2 regions of the Halomonas sp. KO116 genome follow, and region 2 is predicted to be linked to the other one. Evidence: predicted binding sites of a transcription regulator. Region 2 holds the regulator's gene; the other holds the start of a gene.

Region 1 (8,018 bases), 1.7 Mb from region 2:
AGGCCGTCTCACCTTCCAATTCGATGGAGGCGCTGTAGTCGGCACCGAACTGGCTAGCCGCCCGGGCACGATCGCGCTGGGCCTCTAAGGCCTGCTGAAAGCCCTCCTCATCGAGTGTAACGCCGCGCTCGCGGCATACATCGGCGGTGAGATCAAACGGAAAGCCGTAAGTGTCGTAAAGCTTAAATACCGTTTCGCCCGGCAGCACTTTACCATCCAGCTCGGCCAAGGCCGCATTCAACAGCCCCATGCCGTGGTCCAGGGTGCGAGCAAACTGCTCTTCTTCTTTCAACAGCACCCGGGTGATTTGGTCATTCGCCTCGTGGAGCTCTGGATACGCATCGCCCATTTCGGCATCCAGCGCGTCCACCAACTTGTGGAAGAACGGCTCTACGGCGCCCAGCTTGTGACCATGACGGATCGCGCGGCGAATGATGCGACGCAGGACGTAGCCACGCCCTTCGTTAGAAGGCAGGACACCATCGGCAATCAGGAAAGCACAGGAGCGGATATGGTCGGCAATCACGCGCAGCGAAGGTGTGGCGGTATCAGGGTGCCCGGTCGCTTTAGCGGCCGCCTGCAGCAGGCTCTGAAACAGATCAATTTCGTAGTTGGAATGCACGCCCTGCATGACGGCAGCTACGCGCTCCAAGCCCATACCGGTATCGATAGATGGCTTGGGCAGCGGATTGAGCGTACCTTGGCTATCACGATCAAACTGCATGAACACCAGGTTCCAGATTTCGATGTAGCGGTCGCCATCTTCTTCCGGGCTACCGGGAGGGCCGCCCCATACCTCTGGACCGTGATCAAAAAAGATTTCCGAACTTGGGCCACAAGGGCCTGTGTCGCCCATTTGCCAGAAGTTATCTTCGTCTAATTTGGAAAAGCGCTCGGGGTCAATACCGATCTCGTCTTTCCAGATACGTTCAGCTTCGTCATCGCTAACATGTACCGTGACCCACAGCTTCTCTTTAGGCAGACCCAGCGTTTCGGTCAGAAATACCCAGGCAAAGCGTATGGCGTCTTGCTTGAAGTAGTCGCCAAAACTGAAGTTACCCAGCATTTCAAAAAACGTGTGGTGACGTGCGGTATAGCCGACATTGTCTAAATCATTATGCTTACCGCCTGCTCGTACGCAGCGCTGCGCAGATGTTGCACGCACGTATGAGCGTGGGTCGCGACCCAAAAATACATCTTTGAAAGGCACCATGCCGGCATTGGTAAACAGCAGCGTCGGGTCATTGCCCGGCACTAAAGAGCTGGTGGGTACAATCGTATGTCCCTGCTTTTCAAAGAAGGTAAGAAAGGCCTGTCTGATTTCTGCGCTTTTCATAGGGTATCCGTAACAAGAAAGCGTGGTGTCCCAGGGCGCTGTCGACGCTACCCTCAGGGGTCGCAAAGGGGCCATTATAGCGCAGTTGTCAAACGACTAAAGCCGCACTTAGTGGCAGAGAAGCAAACAACTCGGTAGAAAAGCGTAGGAGAGCGCTATTAGAAAGGTAAGCAGAGGCATTTTACAGGCAGCGGGAAGTATTACAGACAAGAGAAAATGTATTACAGATAGGAGAAAAACTATTACAGACAGGAGAGCGCGTAGCGGATTTGCTCAAAATCGAAGCCACGACTAGCCAGAAAGCGCTCGCGTCGAGCGCGCTCTTTAGGCGTCTCACCAGGGCTATCGTAGCGTCGCGCCAACGCTTCCCGGGCTAGCTCGAACCAGTCAACCTGCTCCCTCTCCTCCACCGCTTCAAAAGCAGTATTAAGGGTTTCCTGGTCGACGCCGCGTTGGCGAAGTTCACCTTTAATACGAATAACACCCTGACCGCGTAGAATGCGCGAGCGTATGAAACTAGCCGCAAAACGCGCATCAGACTGCAGGTCTTGCTCGGCCAGAACGTCTAAACACTCGTTGATAGCGGTATCTTCGAAGGCTTTTTTCTTCAAGCGCTGGGCTAGCTCGGCGCGAGAGTATTCGCGCCGAGCCAGTAAGCCAATCGCGATGTCACGGGGCGTGGCATCGCGCTGAGACATAAAGGCCATCAGCGGGTCTCGGTTAGAACAGACTTAGAGCAGATCGTCATCGTTGGCATCCACTTCAGCCGCTGCTTCGGCAGGGGCACCCTCCTTCTCCTTTTTAGGATCAGGCTTGGCCAAGAGCTGCTCACGAATCTGCGTTTCAATTTCGAGCATAATGTCTGGATGCTCTTCCAGATAAAGCGCGGAGTTTGCTTTACCCTGACCGATTTTCTTGCCTTTATAGCTGTACCAGGCACCGGCTTTATCGACCAGATTGCACTGCACGCCCAGGTCAATAACCTCGCCAGCATGGTAGATACCCTTGCCGTAAAGAATCTGGAATTCAGCTTGGCGGAATGGCGGTGCCACCTTGTTTTTGACTACTTTCACGCGGGTTTCGTTACCGGTGACTTCATCACCTACTTTCACCGAGCCGGTGCGGCGAATATCCAGACGTACGCTGGCGTAGAACTTAAGCGCGTTACCGCCGGTAGTGGTTTCGGGTGAACCAAACATCACGCCGATCTTCATGCGAATCTGGTTGATAAAGATCACTAGGCAGTTAGCATTTTTAATATTGCCAGTGATCTTACGCAGCGCTTGAGACATCAAACGTGCCTGTAGGCCAACATGGGTATCGCCCATTTCGCCTTCGATTTCAGCGCGCGGGGTCAACGCAGCGACAGAGTCGATAACAATCACGTCAACACCGCCGGAGCGCACCAGCATGTCGGTAATTTCTAACGCCTGCTCGCCAGTGTCCGGCTGGGAAATCAGTAGATCATCCAGGTTGACGCCTAGCTTTTCGGCATAGCTCGGATCCAGAGCGTGCTCGGCATCCACGAACGCACACACTTTGCCTTGCTTTTGCGCTTGCGCAATCACCGAAAGGGTCAGCGTTGTCTTACCCGAGGACTCCGGACCAAAAATTTCAGCCACGCGGCCAAACGGCAGCCCGCCGATGCCAAGTGCGATATCCAGACCCAACGAACCCGTGGAAACCGACGGCATGACCACACGCGGTGCGTCGCCTAGACGCATGACGGTGCCCTTGCCGAACTGACGGTCGATTTGGGTGAGTGCAGCGTTTAGCGCTTTAGTGCGGTTGTCATCCTGAGCCATTCAGAGATTCCTCATAACAAGCTGTATAATTACCCAGTAGTATGCCAAAGATTGTGCCGTAAACAAATCCTTGATCACGCTTTCTCTTAACTATTTTCCTACCCCTACTCCTACTTGCCTGCCTTCACCCGCGCATCCAGGCGTGCCACCAACCCTGCCAGCGCCTGCCGCACCGCCTGCTCGCGCACTGCTTGGCGATCCCCAGGGAAGTGAAAACACTCGGCTTGCTGCTCGGCAGTATCACCCCAGGCAAGCCAAACGGTACCCACCGGCTTTTCAGCACTACCACCATCCGGCCCGGCCACCCCACTAACGGCAACCCCCAAGCCTGCACCGCTTTCCCGGCAGGCGCCTTGCACCATCGCTTTCACTACTTCTTCGCTCACCGCCCCGTGTTCTGCCAGTATAGCGTCTGGCACGCCGAGCAGGCGGGTCTTAGCCGCGTTCGCATAGGTCACATAGCCCGTTGTAAAGTAAGCAGAGCTACCCGCCGTACTGGTAATCGCACTGGCAATACCACCGCCCGTGCAGGACTCAGCGGCGGTCACTTCAACCTTCAACTGCTGACAAAGCCGCCCTAGGCGCTGAGCTAGCAGCGTCAAATCAAGATTTTTCAGGCTAGATACGCTGGGCACTATGGTCGCTCCTTCAAGTGAGTCGTCTGTTCAGCGTAGAATACTGTGTTTAGCTTTCTCAAAGAAATTGCTCAATCAGGACGCCCATGTCACAGGCCATTCCCCCTAACACGCCAATGATCACGCAGTATTTAAAGATCAAACGCGAACACCCCGAGGTTCTGCTGTTTTACCGAATGGGGGATTTTTACGAGCTGTTTTTCGACGACGCCAAGCGCGCCGCCGCACTGCTGGACATTACACTTACCCAGCGCGGCCAGTCGGGCGGCAAACCCATCCCGATGGCAGGCGTACCTTACCATAGCGCTGAAGGCTATTTGGCGCGTCTGGTCGCCGGTGGCGAGTCAGTTGCCATTTGTGAGCAGATTGGCGACCCCGCCACCAGCAAAGGCCCCGTTGATCGCCAGGTAGTGCGTATCGTCACCCCCGGCACGCTCCACGATGAAGCGCTGCTCGATGCCCGCCGCGACAACGTATTGGTATCAGTCTCCCCCGGTAAAGATAGCTGGGGCCTTGCCTGGCTGGAACTCTCTAGCGGCCGCTTCAATGTATTGGAAGTGGAGAGCGAAGCCGAAATGCTCGCCGAGCTTACCCGCCTCTCCCCTGCTGAGTTGCTGGTGCCCGAAAGCCTGACGCTACCCGATGCGTGGACGCAAAAGCGCAGCCTGCGTCGCCAGGGCGAGTGGCTGTTTGATTTGGAGAGCGCCACCCGCAGCCTGTGCGATCAGTTTGAAGTGCAGGATTTACGCGGCTTTGGCTGCGCGCACTTAACCACCGCACTGATTGCCGCCGGAGTGCTGATCGATTACGCCCGCGACACTCAGCGCTCGCGCTTGCCCCACGTGACCGCCATCAGCGTTGAGAATCGCGACGATGCAGTGGTGATCGACGCCGCCAGCCGACGTAATCTGGAAATCGATATTAACCTGGGTGGCAATAGCGACAACACCCTGGCGAGCGTGCTCGACACCTGCACCACCGCCATGGGCTCGCGGCTACTCAAACGCTGGCTGAACCGCCCGCTGCGCCAACGAGAGATTGTCCAGAACCGCCATGCCGGCGTGGCGTTGCTAAGCCTAGATGCCGCCTACATGGCGCTGCGCGAGACGTTGAGTGATGTGGGCGATGTGGAACGCATTCTGGCCCGGGTCGCGCTGTACAGCGCCCGGCCACGGGATTTGGCGCGTCTGCGTGACGCCCTAGTCACTCTGCCTACCCTTGAACAGCAGTTGGGCGAGGTAGAGAACGGCAGCGCGCTGGATAGCCTGCGCCCGCATATCCGCCCCTACCCTGAAATGGCTGACATGCTCAGCCGCGCGCTGGTTGAGAACCCGCCGGTGGTGATCCGCGATGGCGGGGTAATCGCCAACGGCTTTGATGCCGAGCTCGACGAGCACCGAGGCATGGCCGAGAATGCGGGCGACTATCTTGTTCGGCTGGAAACCCGCGAACGCGAGCGTACCGGGCTTGCCAATCTCAAAGTCGGCTATAACCGCGTACACGGCTACTTTATCGAGCTGCCGCGCTCCCAGGCGCAGCAGGCACCCGCTGACTATATTCGCCGCCAAACGCTTAAAAACGCCGAGCGGTTTATTATCCCCGAGCTCAAAGAGTTTGAGGATAAGGCGCTGTCGGCTAAATCCCGCGCCCTGACCCGTGAAAAATGGCTTTATGACCGCCTGCTGGGTGAACTGAATAACAGTCTTCACGCGCTACAAAGCACCTCTCAAGCGTTAGCGGAGCTGGATGTGCTGTGCGCCTTTGCCGAACGCGCCGAGGCGTTAAGCTGGGTGCGCCCAACGCTGAGCGAGGCCACCGGCATTCGTATCGAGGCGGGACGGCATCCTGTGGTTGAACAGGTTAGCGAAACACCCTTTGTGCCCAATGACGTTACGCTTAACCCCGACCAGCATATGCTGATTATTACTGGCCCTAATATGGGTGGTAAATCGACCTATATGCGGCAAACAGCGTTGATTGCTCTGCTCGCCCACTGCGGCAGCTTTGTGCCCGCCGATGCCGCAGAGATCGGCCCGCTGGATCGGATATTTACCCGCATTGGCTCGTCGGATGACCTCGCGGGCGGGCGCTCCACCTTTATGGTCGAAATGACCGAAACGGCCAATATTTTGCACAATGCCACCCAGCAAAGCTTGATTTTGATGGATGAAATTGGCCGCGGCACTAGCACCTTTGACGGGTTATCGCTGGCCTGGGCGAGTGCGGAACATCTTGCCAAGGGGCGTGCACTAACGCTGTTTGCCACGCACTATTTTGAGATGACCGCCCTACCTGAACACATGGAGGGCGTGGCCAATATTCACCTAACGGCGACCGAGCATGGCGACAGCATCGTGTTCATGCACCGCATTGAAGTAGGCCCGGCTAGCCAGAGTTACGGTTTGCAGGTCGCTCAATTAGCGGGCGTACCTGGCCATGTGATTAAACGGGCCCGTGAGAAGCTGATGAGTCTAGAGCAGCGCGATGTAGATAACACAGCGCAAGCGCCGCGAACGGCTCCCCTGCAAAACGACCTGTTTGCAGCCGTGCCACACCCGGTAGTTGAAGCATTGGAAAAAGTCGATATGGATGACTTAACGCCGCGGGAAGCGCTGTCGCTGTTGTATCAGTGGCGAGACCTGATCTAATGGTAAATATAGTAGGTTATACAGAAGCCCATAAGGCGCTTGCCGCCAGGTAGGCGCACCACTAGAATGTCGCTCAAACTTTTAGCTTATAAAAAACGGCTGATTTATAACCATTCACGATTGACCATGGCCAGGAGCTACCTGGCCCTGCAAGAGGGATAGCAAGATGACGTTTGTCGTTACCGAGAACTGCATCCAGTGCAAATACACCGACTGTGTGGAAGTCTGCCCGGTCGACTGTTTCTACGAGGGACCGAACTTCCTGGTCATTCACCCTGACGAGTGTATTGACTGCGCACTGTGTGAACCAGAATGCCCCGCTGAGGCGATATTCTCAGAGGATGAGCTGCCGGATGGGCAAGAGGCGTTTATTGAGATTAACGCTGAAATGTCAGAAGTATGGCCCAATATCGCCGAAAGGAAGGATCCGCTGCCTGACGCCGAAGAGTGGGACGGCAAGCCCGGTAAGCTTGAGAAGTTAGAGCGTTAAGCGTTCCTCACGCCTGCTCTGTTTTACTTTAGAACCAGCGCTTTTTTGAAAAAGCGCTGGTTTTTTATGGCGTTACCAAGCGTTTATTGCCAAATACGAGGCAAAAAAAGGCGACCCGTAGGCCGCCCGCTCCAAGCACTTCCTCTGACCACTCCCTGTATCAACTTCCTCAGATGACTTCCCTGCCGGGGCTCACCTCACTGTATCACCCGGCGCATCCGTCCTACATCCCGTTGCATCCTGTCTGAAGCATCCTTGCCTCCCCTTGTCCTGTGTATATTGTGGCAGATCACGTAGGCTTCTCAACAATGCCAAAATGCAAAAAGGCGAGTCTTAGCGACTCGCCTTAATTCCACAATTATATTTAAAAACAAAAGCTTAAACTTGAATTAGTGGAAATTTTCGTTTTATCTTACCCCAAACCAAGCGATTCTCGTCGACATTTGTAAGACATCTCTTACAAAATCTTGAGATATTACTTACAAACCTCACTCAATATTGGCACTTTACTGACCTTTGATCGCTTTCAGGCCAGGATACGTGACATCTTCAAGCTCGGCCTCAATCACCAGCAAACGGTTGTACTTAGCAACGCGATCAGAACGGCACAGTGAACCCGTTTTAATCTGACCGGCGCAGGTACCTACCGCCAAATCGGCAATAGTGGTGTCTTCCGTTTCACCAGAGCGGTGCGAAATTACCGCTGTAAAGCCTGCATCCTGGGCCATCTTGATGGCATCCAGCGTCTCGGAGAGCGAACCGATCTGGTTGAACTTGATCAGGATAGAGTTACCGATCTGCTCATCAATACCGCGCTTAAGAATCTTGGTATTGGTCACAAACAAGTCATCACCTACCAGCTGTACTTTAGCGCCCAGCTTGTCGGTCAGCGTTTTCCAGCCTGCCCAGTCGGACTCGTCCATGCCATCTTCGATGGACACGATTGGGTAATCGGCGCACAGGCCTGCCAGGTAATCAGTAAAGCCTTGGGCGTCGTAGCTTTTACCTTCACCGGAAAGGTTATACTGACCGTCTTTGTAGAATTCTGAAGAAGCACAGTCCAGCGCAAGCGTGACGTCTTTACCCAGCTCGTAGCCAGCATCG
Region 2 (8,018 bases):
ATAAGGGCATGCATATTGAAGCGATCCAGCTCGACAGCAAGCAGGGCGGCCAACGCGGGGATTATCAGCGTGTGAATAGGCAGTCGCCTATCGTGACGGGCGAAGGCACCTCAGGAGAAGTAAGCCTGGGTGAGCGCTGTCCTTCCCCCTGCGTGCGGGTTAAATTTCTGGCTGAACTGCGCGAGCGGGTAGGAGAAAGCGAGGCGACTGTTGGGCTGGACCAGCTTGCTAGCCGCGATATCAGTGGTTTAAAGGCAGCGCTGGCCGAGCGCGATGATCGGTTTAAACTGCTTACTGATCAGCGCACGTTATGTGCCATTAATCAGGTAATGGCAAACGATGATGCGCTAGTGACCGATGATGACGAAGTGGCGTTTTTCCCACCGGTCACAGGGGGTTAACGTTGGATATTAAAGTAGCGGTTCAAGCAGCGCCATTCTCGATGGACTACGGCTATAGCGATGCATTAGTCGGGCGCAGCGATATTGGCGCGGTGGTGAGCTTTACCGGACTGGTGCGTGATTTCAACGAGACGCCCGATGTTACGGGGTTAACACTGGAGCATTACCCCGGTATGACCGAGCGCACGCTAACGGAGATTGGCGAGCAGGCGTGGCAGCGTTGGTCGCTACAAGCGGTGCGGATAATTCATCGCGTTGGTTATCTGGGCCCTGGCGACCCCATCGTGCGGGTGCTTGTAGCTAGTGCTCACCGCCGAGAGGCATTTGAAGCCTGCGATTTTATTATGGATTTTTTAAAAACCCAGGCGCCTTTTTGGAAGAAAGAGCACTCCACTCGGGGAGAATATTGGGTCAAAGAACGCCACTCTGACCAACAAGACGCGGCACGCTGGGAGTGAGTTTGCCACGTCTTGCTACTCCGCAATGATGCACCACTAACGATTGGCAGCATTTTCCAAGGTAAGGGCTTCTGGCATTTCGGCGGCCATAATCTGAAGATGCACATCGGGCAGGTGCTGCATATGCTCCGCCAGCCAGTGTACCAAGCGAGGCTGCAATGCTTGGCGAAGGTCGGCCAGTGTGTCGGCGGCAATCTCATCAAGCTGATCATCCAGCCAATCACTAAAGCTATCTTCATCCAGCGGGCTGGCACCCGTCGCATCCAGCATCAAACGTCCAATGCGCACCCAGCCCGTATCAGTCGCGGTCACCGGCAGTGCTAGGTACAAACTGCCACGACGTGCCGTACCGGCGTCTTTTACTTCCAACCCTGGGTGAGGAACCACGCTGTTTTGGCTGACGATGCAGGGCGGCTGGGGATAGCGTGCCTCGCAGCGCAGCCCTTGGTTATCAAAGCTTATTAAATCGCCATTAACTGGCGACAACGGCGCACTGATCCCTAATTGACGGGCAATTGCCTGATGCGCCTGCTGATGCCTTGCTTCGCCGTGGACAGGCATCAGGTGCTTCGGCTTAACCCATTGATAGAGTTTGATTAACTCATCGTGAGCGGGGTGCCCAGTAGCATGTAACTCGGGATGGTTGATTTCGTCGTAAATACGAACACCTAACTGCGCTAAACGTTTTTTTAGCTGTTCAATAGGGCGTTCGTTGCCTGGAATGGCTTTAGCCGAGAAGATAACATTATCGCCGGTCTGAAGATCCACAAAGGGGTGGCGGCCCTGAGCAAGACGCTGAAGCGCGGCACGGGCCTCACCCTGGCTGCCGGTGGCGATAATGACCACTTCATCCGGGGGGAGATAACCCAGATCGTGATTGGGTACCAGCGGCGGTAAGTCATCCATATAGCCAAGCCCACGCGCAACGCTAACCATTCGCTCCATTGAGCGCCCCATTAAGCTGATGCGACGGCCACACTGATGCGCTGCGCGCCCGATAGCTAATACCCGCGCAAGGTTACTGGCAAAGCAAGATACCACCACACGGCCCTGGCAGTTGGCGAGGGCTTTTACCAATGCTCTTGCCACATCACCTTCGCTGCCGGAGTGGCCTGGCATGGGGGCATTGGTGGAATCGCCGACCACTAAATCGACCGGGGCCAGCGCTCTAAACTGCGCCGCGCTTACCGGTGAACCGATAAGCGGCTCAGGATCAAGTTTCCAGTCACCAGTATGTAAAACGCGATAACCACCAGCCATCATCATAATGGCACAGCTTTCGGGTATTGAATGCGTCAACGACAAGTAGCGCAGCGTAAACGGCCCGCTTTCAAGTGCCTCACCTGGTTCGATGACATGAATCGCAGCGCTGCTAAGTTGATGTTCAGCAAATTTAAGGCGTAACAGCCCTGCGGCTAATGGCGTGGCATAAATAGGACAATTCCACATCGGCCAGAGCCAAGCGACGGCGCCAATGTGGTCTTCATGGCCGTGGGTAACAAATAGTGCTTTCGGGACTATCCCTAATGATTTTGGTGTATCAAGATTAGGCACTTGTAGCGGTGAGTTGGGGAAATCCTGGCGAATCATCATGCCGCAGTCGACGACAATCCAGTGATCATCGTAGCCGTAGAGCGTTAGATTCATGCCAATCTCACCGCATCCCCCCAGCGGCAACATGCGCAGCGGAGGACGACGACGGGGACGAATTTGAACGCGTGAAGAGTGCATCAGTTATGAAAAGCCTAAAAAGTAGTGACTCAACTATACGGGAAGGCAGGGGCGGCTAACAATCATCCTTGGCCTTCCGATACACTATGCAACCTAAGCCGTTGGTTTGTCATAATTACCTTAGAAATAGGTCAAGAGTCGCTCACATGTCCCATTATTATCGTTTAGTTGTGTCCTGCCCTGATCGGGTAGGTATTGTGGCCCGAGTATCGAGCTTTATTGCTAAGCAAGGGGGGTCTATCACTGAAGCCAGCCAGCACTCTGATTTAGAAACGGGCTGTTTTTTTATGCGTTACGAAATCTTGGCGGATTCAGTGGGGATGTCGGTAGAAGCGCTACGTGCAGCGTTCGAGCCGGTGGCAATCGAATTCGATATGCAGTGGTCATTGGTGGATACACAGCAGCGCCGCCGGGTGGTATTGATGGTCTCTAGAGAGTCACACTGCTTGGTAGATTTGCTTTATCGCTGGCAGGCGGGTGAGTTGGATTGCGATATTGTTGGCGTCATTTCCAATCATGACGATATGCGTTCATTGACCGAATGGTACGGCATTCCTTATCACTATGTGCCAGTCGACCCCGATAACAAGCAAGTGTCATTTGCCAAGGTGCAAGCAGAAATCGATAGTGCACGTGCTGATTGCGTCGTGCTGGCGCGTTATATGCAAATTCTGCCGCCTGACCTGTGCGCCCGCTATGCAGGGCGGGTGATTAATATTCATCACAGTTTTTTACCCTCTTTCGCTGGGGCGAAGCCCTACCACCAGGCATATCAGCGCGGAGTGAAGCTGATTGGCGCCACCTGCCACTATGTTACCGAGGAACTCGACGCGGGCCCGATTATCGAACAGGATATTCATCGCGTTAGCCACTGCCATACCCCAACCGATTTAGTCCGCTTTGGGCGTGATGTGGAAAAAGCCGTTCTCGCACGCGGTTTACGCTGGCATCTTGAGGATCGGGTTTTAGTGCATGGCAACAAGACCGTGGTGTTTAGCTAACGCTCGATAATGTGAGAAGCCGCTATGTCGTTCGCACAAAGTGTACTGGCGCCCTGGGCGCTGATATTCACCTCGCTACTCTCGTTAGGCGTAGTGGTGTGGGCTCTTTGGCGGCGGCCCTGGCAAGTGCTACTGGAAGACGCTGCTCTTCAGCACCGTTGGTTAGGCGCAACGCTGGCAGTGGCGCTGATGTGGCAGCTACGCGCTCAGGCGGTCGACTGGCTAACGCTGCATCTCGTCTTTACGGTATTGATGACACTCGTGTTTAAAGCGCCATTAGCGCTGATCAGCAATGTGCTCATTAATGTGGCAATGGTAGTTATCGGCCGCAATGAGTGGACGCTGCTGGGGGCAAATGTACTGGTAACGGGCATTGTTCCGGCTGCCATTATTGGCACAGTGTGGCGGCTGGTAGATCGCCGCCTGCCGGATAACCTGATGGTGTTTTTATTTGCCTGCGGGTTTTTTGGGGCTGCGTTGGCAACATTAGGGGCAGGGGTGGCTGCCGTGCTGCTGATTATCATGGCAGGCACAGATCCTAACGCTATCTATCTTGCCCAGGAGTATGCACGCTTCTTACCTCTACTAATGCCTTCAGAGGCGTTTATTACCGGGATGCTGCTGAGTATTCTGCTGGTCTATCATCCTAACTGGGTGGCCACCTTTAATGACCACCGCTATATCGACATGCAGTAATGACGGTGGTTAGCCCAGTGCTTGGCCATTACCGCCACGAATGACGCCAACGCCGACACCTTCGATGTCGAGTGACTGTGAACGCAGATCGATTTCAATCGGCGCAAAGTCTGCATTTTCCGCAAATAGCGTTACTTGGTGGCCCTGACGTTTGAAGCGCTTAACGGTTACTTCATCATCCAGGCGCGCAACGACAATCTGGCCATCGCGCACCCGCTCGGTACGGTGAACTGCCAATAAATCACCTTCTAAAATACCAATATCCTTCATCGAAAGGCCCCGCACACGCAGCAGATAATCGGCTTTAGGAGTGAAGTACTCGGCTGGCAAAGGGCAGTAACGGTCAATATGCTCAGCCGCTAGGATAGGGCTCCCGGCGGCTACTTCGCCAATCACCGGCAGGCCAGCAGGCGAGGCTTCAATATTGGCAGCGGGTAACGCGCTTGCGGTGCTGTCTACTAATTCCTGGGGCTCTTGATTGGGTAGTCGAATACCGCGTGACGTATTGCGAATAATGCGAATAGCGCCTTTACGCTCAAGTGCGCGCAGGTGCTCTTCCGCGGCGTTAGGTGAGCGGAACCCCAGTGCTTTCGCAATTTCAGCACGGGTCGGAGGGTAGCCAAATTCGCCCATGGTCTTAACAATAAAATCAAATACGTGCTGTTGGCGAGCGGTTAGCGGACGCGACATACCAGACTCCAAAAATAGTGAATAGACAGTAACAAATTAAATGTCGACTTAATCGGTAAGTGGTTAAGTATACAGTATGTTCCTCTGTCCAGTACATGTCTTGTCAACCCCCTCTCTAGAAAGGCCCCGAATTTTTCCTAATCGTTTTAAACTAAGCTTCTACTCATATAGACAGCCATATTTCATCAGAAAATCAAGCGTTGAGCCCACCAGCGATATGGCATAGTATTTTGCTATGTTTTAAACACTCGTTTCCCCGGAGAGCGGCATGGCTCAATCTGATACGGTAACTCGAATACTCGACACCGCGGAAGTGCTGTTTGCTGAGCGAGGTTTTGCTGAAACATCGCTGCGCAACATCACTAGCAAAGCGCGCGTCAATTTAGCGGCGGTGAATTACCATTTTGGTTCCAAAAAAGCCTTAATTCAGGCCGTGTTTTCACGCTATCTGGACCCGTTCACCCAGCGTTTTCATACTGCGCTTGATGAACTTGAAGCCCAGCATGCAGGGCGCGTTATTCCGTTGGAAACGCTACTCGAAACCATGGCGACCACCGTGCTGGCTGTGCCTGCCGAGCGCAACAGTTTAAAGGTGTTTATGCGCTTGCTGGGCCTTGCCTATAGCCAAGCGCAGGGGCATCTTAGGCGTCATATTCAGCAAGAGTATGGTGATGTGTTTACCCGCTTCACCGAGTTAGTGCGTCAAGCCACGCCCGACTTGCCTGACGCGGAACGCTTTTGGCGGCTACACTTTATGCTTGGTACGGTGATTTTTACGCTTTCAGGCCTTGATGCACTGCGCGATATCGCTGAAAAGGATTATCAAGAGCAGGTCACCGTGCGGGATTTGGTTAGGCGGTTGCGCCCAGTAGTGGTGGCTGCCATGAATGCACCGTTGCCCCCAGCACTTGAAGAAGGAAAATATGCGAACGCCCAAGCTCGCTGAGCTTCCCCCTGTAGAGGACATCTGGTTGGAAATCGATACCACACAGCAGCAGCTACGCTGTTGGCGAGGGCCGAAGGTGCTGTATGAGTGTGAGATATCGTCTGGCCTCGCGGGCGTTGGTGAGCACAACGGCAGTGGCAAAACACCCCATGGTTGGCACTATATAAGAGCCGCGATCGGCAACGGGATGCCTGATAATGCGGTATTTCGGGGTCGTCGCTGGACGGGGGAGGCATTCTCTCCTGCGCTAGCTGAAGCATATCCGAAGCGGGATTGGATTTTGACCCGCATCCTGTGGTTATGCGGATTAGAAAAAGGCGTGAACCGTGGTGGTCAGGTCGATTCACAGCGTCGCTATATTTATCTTCATGGCACGCCCCCTGACCAGCCCATGGGGGTTGCTGCATCCCACGGCTGTATTCGTTTACGCAATAGTGATTTGCTCTATATCTTTTCGTTAGCGTTACCAGGAACCCCCGTTTGGCTGCACGGCGGTCGTCAGTCGTTTGACTAATCTGTTTTGACACCGCTAGACGATCGTCTAGAATCACCGCCTCTTTTTTAATGGACCTATCACGATGACTCAACCGTTAGGCCCGGTCATGCTCGACCTTGAAGGCCCGAAATTAACGGCCGCAGAAAAGCGCTTGCTGCTAGAACCGGTGGTAGGGGGCGTTATTCTGTTTGCCCGCAATGTCGAGAACGGCTACCAAGTACGCCAGCTCTGCAGCGATATTCGACGTGTGCGTGCGGACTTATTGCTTGCCGTTGATCAAGAGGGTGGCCGCGTTCAGCGTATTAAAGAAGGGATGACGCGTCTTCCTGCCATGGCTCGCATTGGTGAGTGTTATAGCGCCAACCCCGATGATGGTCTTGCGCTCGCAAAAGATGCTGGCTGGCTATTGGGCATGGAAATGGCCGCCTGCGGTTTGGATCTTAGCTTTGCTCCGGTACTGGATGTCGAAAGCGGTGTCTCAAGTGTTATTGGAGACCGAAGTTTTAGCCGCGATCCCCAGCATGTGGCGCAGCTCGGCAGCGCCTTTATTCAAGGGCTCCATGAGGCTGGTATGGCCGCTGTCGGGAAGCACTTCCCCGGTCACGGCGGAGTTGCGGCAGACTCTCACGTTGCGCTGCCGGTGGATGACCGCCCGCTAGAAGTGATTAAACAACGTGACCTGGTGCCCTTTGCCCATTTGGCCGCGCCGTTAGACGGTGTAATGCCTGCGCATGTGATTTACAGTGCTTTCGATACGCGTCCTGCCGGGTTTTCCCCTCATTGGTTGGGCATGCTGCGTGAATCGTTGGGCTTCAAAGGCTGCATCTTTTCTGATGATTTAAGTATGGCGGGCGCCCACGAGGCGGGTGGGCCCAAACAGCGAGCCCAGGCAGCACTAGCGGCTGGTTGCGATATGTTGCTGGTATGCAATGATCGCGCCGCGGCACTTGAGGTGATTGAAGCCTGCCGGGGTATTGAAACCAAACGTCCCGCCAAACTGCGCTACAGCCGTGCACGGCCTGATATCGATGCCCTAAGTGCGTTGGGCAGATGGCGTCGTACCCACGCTAAGTTGGAAGCATTGGCTGATAAACCGAAACCCAATGCTGTGTAAATTCACACGACTGATGTAATTGAAGCTTTTAACCCGCCTGGAGTTTAGATGTCAAAGTTGGATAAAGAAGCCTTAGAGTCATTGGACTCAATGCGTGAATTGATGGATAACGCCGACTGCCTTATTTCTCAGCAAGAGGTAGAGCGGGCACTTGATCGTATGGCGGAAGCGATCACGCGAGATTTAGGCGACAAACTTCCGGTCTTTTACTGCGTTATGAATGGCGGCTTAATCACCACAGGGCATTTACTAACCCGACTGGGCTTTCCGCTTGAAGTGGATTACTTACATGCCACTCGATACCGTAACGAGCTGCGCGGCGGTGAGCTGTTTTGGCGTGTGTCTCCTGAGGTGCCGATGGCGGGGCGCCATGTGGTGATCGTTGACGATATCTTGGACGAAGGCGCCACATTAGCCGCCATTTTGGCTTACTGCGAAGAAGCCCAGGCCGCCAGTGTCACGACGGCTGTACTGGTGGATAAACA

The links. The regulator LexA, encoded in region 2, represses DNA repair genes until DNA is damaged. The targets are predictions, from matches to a motif close to TACTGTNTANNTANACAGTA.
Region 1: a site for LexA is predicted at 3,161-3,180, ahead of recA (recombinase RecA). Genes of this name have one in related genera too.

Annotation. Positions count from the first base shown of each region.
Region 1 covers NZ_CP011052.1:3,886,122-3,894,139, forward strand. The annotation lists gene alaS (alanine--tRNA ligase) at 1-1,336, opposite strand, end outside; gene KO116_RS17730 (regulatory protein RecX) at 1,579-2,043, opposite strand; gene recA (recombinase RecA) at 2,068-3,141, opposite strand; gene KO116_RS17740 (CinA family protein) at 3,252-3,779, opposite strand; gene mutS (DNA mismatch repair protein MutS) at 3,863-6,424, shown strand; gene fdxA (ferredoxin FdxA) at 6,591-6,914, shown strand; gene eno (phosphopyruvate hydratase) at 7,421-8,018, opposite strand, start outside.
Region 2 covers NZ_CP011052.1:2,159,360-2,167,377, forward strand. The annotation lists gene moaC (cyclic pyranopterin monophosphate synthase MoaC) at 1-401, shown strand, start outside; gene moaE (molybdopterin synthase catalytic subunit MoaE) at 443-859, shown strand; gene KO116_RS10035 (ribonuclease J) at 896-2,506, opposite strand; gene purU (formyltetrahydrofolate deformylase) at 2,737-3,591, shown strand; gene KO116_RS10045 (energy-coupling factor ABC transporter permease) at 3,616-4,287, shown strand; gene lexA (transcriptional repressor LexA) at 4,297-4,977, opposite strand; gene KO116_RS10055 (TetR/AcrR family transcriptional regulator) at 5,246-5,923, shown strand; gene KO116_RS10060 (L,D-transpeptidase) at 5,901-6,437, shown strand; gene nagZ (beta-N-acetylhexosaminidase) at 6,502-7,533, shown strand; gene KO116_RS10070 (hypoxanthine-guanine phosphoribosyltransferase) at 7,582-8,018, shown strand, end outside.